3 regions of the Pseudomonas migulae genome follow, and region 2 is predicted to be linked to each of the others. Evidence: predicted binding sites of a transcription regulator. Region 2 holds the regulator's gene; each other region holds the start of a gene.
What was found. The regulator sigma-54, encoded in region 2, starts transcription at its own class of promoters, with help from an activator protein. The targets are predictions, from matches to a motif close to ANTGGCATNNANNTTGCTNT.
Positions count from the first base shown of each region.

Region 1 (2,272 bases), 1.9 Mb from region 2:
GTTGAATCGGTGGCTTGGCGACTTCACGCAACATGCCGTCCGTGCGCATCCGCACGCGGTAGGTTTTCTCATAGGGTTCGAAGTGCAGGTCGGAGGAGCCGCTCTTGATCGCGTCGAGCAACATCTTGTGGACAAAGCGCACCACCGGCGCGTCGTCGGCGTCTTGCCCGGCGATGGCGTCCTGGTTGCGGTCATCCATCGACTCGATGTCGACGCCATCGAGGTCGACGTCGGCCATGTCTTCGAGGCCAGTACTATGGCTGTCGAAAAATTTCTCGATGGCGTCGCTGAGCTTGTCGTCCTCCACCAGAATGGCTTCGGTGTTCAGCCCGGTGCTGAACTGGATATCGTTGATGGCCTGGTGATTGGTCGGGTCGGAAACCCCGACGAACAACTTGTTGCCGCGCCGCCAGAGGGGCAGGGCGTGGTGCTGGCGAACCAGTTTTTCGCTGACCAGTCCTTTGGGTTGGGACTCTTTGTCCAGGGAGTGGAGGTCCAGCAGGGCCATCCCGAAATGCTCCGAGGCAATCTCGGCGACCTGACGGCTCTTCACCAGTTTGTTCTGCACCAGATAACTGACCAGGGAGAGTTTCTGGCGTTGGGCTTGCTGATACGCCTGTTGCGCGCTTTTGTCAGTGAGCAGTTCGGCCAGGACCAATTGCTTGGCCAGACCGCTAAGGGCGATGTCATTCATTGGAATACCGGACGCAGACAGTTCATGACTTATAGCCTAGTCAACCGATGGAGCCAAACCAGCGCTGCTCTGGTGACAAAAAGTGTCAGTTAGTGCGGACCTTGGGTACTGGCAAAAGCGCCGTGTTGTTCTCGCGCCCCGTTAACAGGGGATTAACGGATTGGCACGGGCTGTGCTGCGGCTAATTCAGATCATGAGATTTCGACTCATGCATGGAGCTTGTCTATGAATACTCAAAAAGGTTTTACGCTGATCGAGCTGCTGATCGTGGTGGCGATCATCGGGATTCTGGCGACGTTTGCATTGCCGGCTTACTCGAAATATCAGGCCCGCGCGAAAGTGACGGCGGGGTTGGCGGAGATTGCAGCCTTGAAGGTTTCGTTTGAAGATCTGATGAATGCCGGCACTTTAGAACCCACCACACTGGCAGGCGCCGGTACGACTACGCAGAACTGTGCAATCGCTGTCACCGGTACGGTTGCTTCGGGCGCTGGAACCATCGTCTGCACACTGCAGAAGGCACCCGCTCCTGTAGCAGGTAAAACCATTACGCTGACGCGCAGTGCTACGACGGGCTGGTCATGCGCCACCGGCGTCACTGCCGATTACGCACCGCCTGGTTGCACAGCTTCTGCAACGTAATGCTGCAGACGGGTAAATAGAAGAATGCCTCATCGTCAGATGGGGCATTTTTTTTGGGAAAAACGTCAAGTTTGCCGCGATGCTCAGCAAGAATTAGAAAACCCCGCAAATTCATGGCCTTAGGCCCACGCCAAAACCCGCAACTTGCATGTACATAAATTCAAAGTCATGCAATTTGCATGATTCCGAAAATTTGCCATTTCTGTATCTTATTGATTTATAACGATTTGTTGTCTGTCTTAAACTTGGCACAGCGTTCGCAATATACCCAGTAACCCTGCTGACAAGACACGCAGCAGACTTTATGAAAAAACAGGAGTTACTCGTATGAAGAAGTTCGCTATCGCTGCCGCTACTGCTACCGCGCTGACCCTGACCATGGCCAACGCTGCATTCGCTCAAACACAAGCGACCCAGGCTCCAATGGTTCTGGCTGCGGGTGAAGTGACAGAAGCCAAGGAAGCTACCTCCGACACCTGGATCACCACCAAAGTCAAAGCTGACCTGGTGACCGAAAAAGGCATTCCTGGTACCGACATCAAGGTTGAAACCAACAAAGGTGTTGTTTCCCTGTCGTCCACCACTGCCGTGACTGACTCCCAAAAAGAAGTTGCGGTGAAAATCGCCAAGAACATCAAAGGCGTCAAAGCGGTCTCCGCTGACGGCCTGAAAGCCGAGTAAGGCAAGACTTCTCGCCTGAACCGGGAGAAGACGCGGTAGACGAGCCAAGTCATACGTCTACCGCCACTTGAGAGTTCATGCGACGGCCACAAGGATGTGGCCATTACAGGCCCCGGACATTCGTGTTTGGGGCCTGTTCTATTGTGGGTACCGCAAAACCAATGTCGGAGCGAGCCTGTGTCGTGAGGGGATTTATCCCCGTTCGGCTGCGAAGCAGTCGCAAGCTAAGTGGCACCGTAGTCACAGACTTGGGGC
Region 1 covers NZ_JALJWR010000001.1:2,944,309-2,946,580, reverse strand. The annotation lists gene pilB (type IV-A pilus assembly ATPase PilB) at 1-694, opposite strand, end outside; gene J2Y86_RS13480 (pilin) at 920-1,336, shown strand; gene J2Y86_RS13475 (BON domain-containing protein) at 1,664-2,017, shown strand.
Region 1: the regulator sigma-54 is predicted to act here: its motif matches at 854-873, upstream of J2Y86_RS13480 (pilin).

Region 2 (2,272 bases):
CGTTGGTGATCTTGTCGAAATGCCGTTCTAATCGTTCGAGTTTTTCGCCGATGTAGGTGCGAAGAGGTTCGGTCACTTCCAGTTGGTGTCCACTGATGTTGACTTGCATACAGCTTCTCCTTCGTTGCCAGTGCATAAAGCGGTAGATCAGATGATCTACCACTGGAACGCTGTGGCGTGGCTCTACATCAACCGCTTGCGTTCGCTCGAAGGCGCGATCCCGAGGGATTCGCGGTACTTGGCGACGGTGCGGCGAGCCACCTGAATGCCTTGTGCCTCCAGTAAACCAGCGATCTTGCTGTCACTCAACGGCTTTTTCTGATTTTCCGCCGCAACCAGTTTTTTGATGATCGCGCGGATCGCCGTGGACGAGCATTCGCCGCCTTCGGAGGTGCTGACATGGCTGGAGAAAAAGTATTTCAGCTCATATATGCCCCGAGGGGTATGCATGAATTTTTGCGTGGTCACCCGGGAAATCGTCGATTCGTGCATGCCCACCGCTTCAGCGATGTCATGCAGTACCAGCGGTTTCATCGCTTCGTCGCCGTATTCCAGAAAACCGCGTTGATGCTCGACGATCTGGGTGGCAACTTTCATCAGCGTTTCGTTACGGCTCTGCAGGCTCTTGATGAACCAGCGGGCTTCTTGTAGCTGATTGCGCATGAAGGTGTTGTCGGCGCTGGTGTCGGCGCGGCGCACAAAACCGGCGTACTGGGCGTTGACCCGCAGCCGCGGTACCGATTCCTGGTTCAGTTCTACCAGCCAGCGCTCGTTGTCCTTGCGCACGATCACGTCGGGAACGACGTATTCGGCTTCACTGGACTCGATCTGCGAGCCAGGACGCGGGTTGAGGCTCTGGACCAGTTCAATGACCTGGCGCAGTTCATCTTCCTTGAGCTTCATGCGGCGCATCAGCTGGCTGTAGTCGCGGCTGCCGAGCAAATCGATATAGTCGGTGACCAGGCGCTTGGCCTCGGCCAGCCAGGGTGTCTTGGCGGGCAGCTGGCGCAATTGCAGCAGCAGGCATTCACCGAGGTTGCGGGCGCCGATGCCGGCCGGTTCGAACTGCTGGATGCGGTGCAGGACGGCTTCGATCTCGTCCAGTTCGATGTCGAGTTCCGGGTCGAAGGCTTCGAGGATTTCCTCGAGGGTTTCGTCCAGGTAGCCCTGATTGTTGATGCAATCGATCAGGGTCACGGCGATCAGGCGATCGGTGTCGGACATCGGCGCCAGGTTCAGTTGCCACAGCAGATGGCTCTGCAGGCTTTCACCGGCCGATGTGCGGGTGGTGAAATCCCACTCGTCGTCATCGTTGCTCGGCAGGCTGCTGGCGCTGGTCTGATAGACGTCTTCCCAGGCAGTGTCGACGGGCAGTTCGTTGGGAATGCGCTCGTTCCAGTCGCCCTCGTCGAGGTTGTCCACCGTCGGGGCGGTTTCCTGGTAGGAGGGTTCCGAAACATCGGCGTTGGGTTGCTGTTCGGCTTTGTCGGCCAAGGGGTCGGCGTTATCGAAGTCGTCGCCTTCTTCCTGGCGTTCGAGCATCGGATTGGACTCCAGGGCTTCCTGGATTTCCTGTTGCAGGTCCAGGGTCGACAATTGGAGCAGGCGGATGGCCTGTTGCAGCTGCGGTGTCATCGTCAGCTGCTGGCCCATTCTCAAGACTAGCGATGGTTTCATGGCAGGGGCTTAACACCTTATTCGCCGGCGCACATGCGCCATCCACTACAGGGCGCCGAAGCGCCAAACATAAGCAAATTATATGCCCGAAACTGCAGCGTTTGCCTAGAGCGCTGTAACAATAAAAAAGTATTGATTTTTTATCGCGGCGAGCGCTCGGACAACCAGCCAGACACCTCAGCGCTTACAGGCGGAACTCGTGGCCCAGATACACTTCCTTGACCAGGTCGTTGGCCAGGATGGTGGCAGAGTCACCTTCGGCGATCAGCTGGCCATCGTTGACGATGTAGGCGGTTTCGCAGATGTCCAGTGTTTCACGGACGTTGTGGTCAGTGATCAGCACGCCAATGCCCTTGGCCTTGAGGTGGTAGATGATCTGCTTGATGTCGCCCACGGAAATCGGGTCCACACCGGCGAAGGGTTCGTCGAGGAGGATGAATTTCGGGTTGGTCGCCAGAGCGCGGGCGATTTCCACGCGGCGGCGTTCACCACCGGACAGGCTCATGCCGAGGTTGTCCCGGATGTGGCTGATGTGGAATTCCTGCAGCAGGCTTTCCAGCTCTTTGCGACGATCGGCCTTGTCGAGTTCCTTGCG
Region 2 covers NZ_JALJWR010000001.1:4,840,930-4,843,201, forward strand. The annotation lists gene hpf (ribosome hibernation-promoting factor, HPF/YfiA family) at 1-109, opposite strand, end outside; gene J2Y86_RS22160 (RNA polymerase factor sigma-54) at 184-1,677, opposite strand; gene lptB (LPS export ABC transporter ATP-binding protein) at 1,862-2,272, opposite strand, start outside.

Region 3 (2,272 bases), 600 kb from region 2:
CAGCAAAGCCCAGGTACGGGTTGGCTGCTGGATCCGGGAAGCGGGCTTCGATACGGCGAGCGCGAGGGCTGGACACGTAAGGAATACGGATCGAAGCGGAACGGTTGCGAGCCGAGTAGGCCAGCATCACTGGAGCTTCGAAGCCTGGGACCAGACGCTTGTAGGAGTTGGTCGACGGGTTGGTGAAGCCGTTCAGGGCCTTACCGTGCTTGATGATGCCGCCGATGAAGTACAGAGCGGTGTCGGACAGGCCGGCATAGCCTTCGCCAGCGAAGGTGTTCTTGCCATCTTTGGCGATGGACAGGTGAACGTGCATACCCGAACCGTTGTCGCCGTACAGAGGCTTAGGCATGAAGGTCGCGGTGCGGCCGTATGCGTCAGCAACGTTGTGTACGCAGTACTTCAGGGTCTGAACTTCGTCAGCCTTGGCTACCAGGGTGTTGAACTTCACACCGATTTCGTTCTGACCGGCAGTCGCCACTTCGTGGTGGTGAACTTCGATGACCAGACCCATTTCTTCCATGGCGTTGCACATGGAGGTACGGATTTCGTGGTCGTGGTCGAACGGCGGAACAGGGAAGTAGCCGCCTTTGACGCCTGGACGGTGGCCACGGTTGCCGCCTTCCACGTCCTGGTCGGACATCCACGAACCTTGTTCGGAGAAGATCTTGAACATCGAGCCCGAGATGTCGGACTTGAACTTCACTTCGTCGAAGATGAAGAATTCTGGTTCCGGACCAACAAATACGGTGTCGCCGATACCGGTCGACTTCAGGTATTCCTCGGCACGCTTGGCGATCGCACGTGGGTCACGGTCGTAGCCTTGCATGGTCGAAGGCTCGATCACGTCGCAAACCAGGATCAGGGTCGGCTCTTCGGTGAACGGGTCGAGAACGGCAGTGCTGTCGTCCGGCATCAGGATCATGTCGGAGGCTTCGATGCCTTTCCAGCCAGCGATGGAGGAACCGTCGAACATTTTGCCTTCTTCGAAGAAAGCTTCATCCAGCGCGTCGCGAGCCGGCATGGTCACGTGGTGCTGAGTGCCTTTGGTGTCCGTGAAGCGCAGATCAATCCACTTGACGTCATGATCTTTGATGAGTTGAACCGACTTCGACATAGTGTCCTCCGGGTGGATTAGGGCTGGTAGTGGTTGCCCTTTAATGTTTGTGATGCCGGCGCGAATACTCTGCCAAGGCAACCTGCCTCACAAGGGAGCAAATTGCATGCCAGTGCCCCAGCATGGGTTTTTTGCCCCAATATCACGCTTATAAAGGCACAAATCGCATTTCCGGACAAAACATCGCCCTACAATGTTGCGTTAAAACCCGTAAATGACCTGTTTTGGTGCGTGCAAAACCTTCTGCACATTAACTGGTTAAACCTTGAGCAATTTCCGCTATAATCCGCGCCCCCCTTTTTCGGCTGGCCCAGCGCGCGCTGTTTTCATGAAACTAATCGTAAAAGTCTTCCCCGAGATCACCATCAAGAGCCGCCCGGTACGGATGCGTTTCATCCGCCAGTTGGCCAAAAACATCCGCACCGTGCTCCGTGACCTGGACCCGGCCGTGGTGGTGAACGGTGTGTGGGACAATCTCGAGCTTGAAACCCGCGTCACTGAGCCCAAAGTCCTGAAGGACATGACCGAGCGCCTGAGCTGCATGCCGGGTATCGCGCATTTCCTGCAGGTCGACGAATACCCGTTGGGCGACTTCGATGACATCGTCGCCAAGTGCAAGCTGCATTTCGGTGATTCGCTGGCCGGGAAGATTTTTTCGGTGCGCTGCAAACGCGCCGGCAAGCATGAATTCAGTTCGATGGATGTCGAGAAATACGTCGGCAGCCAACTGCGTCGTCAGTGCGGCGCCGCCGGAATCTCGCTGAAAGAGCCGGAAATCGAAGTTCGCCTCGAAATTCGCGACAAACGGTTGTTCGTGATCCACAGCCAGCACAACAGCATCGGCGGATATCCGCTGGGTGCACTGGAACAGACACTTGTGCTGATGTCCGGCGGCTTCGATTCCACTGTTGCTGCCTACCAGATCATGCGCCGCGGCCTGATGAGCCATTTCTGCTTCTTCAATCTGGGCGGGCGGGCCCATGAACTGGGCGTCATGGAAGTCGCGCACTTCATCTGGAAGAAGTACGGCAGCTCCCAACGCGTGTTATTTGTCAGTGTGCCGTTCGAGGAAGTACTGGGAGAAATTCTCGGGAAAGTCGATAACAGTCATATGGGTGTAGTTTTGAAGCGTATGATGTTGCGCGCTGCTTCCCG
Region 3 covers NZ_JALJWR010000001.1:4,238,146-4,240,417, forward strand. The annotation lists gene glnA (glutamate--ammonia ligase) at 1-1,117, opposite strand, end outside; gene thiI (tRNA uracil 4-sulfurtransferase ThiI) at 1,446-2,272, shown strand, end outside.
Region 3: the regulator sigma-54 is predicted to act here: its motif matches at 1,212-1,231, upstream of glnA (glutamate--ammonia ligase).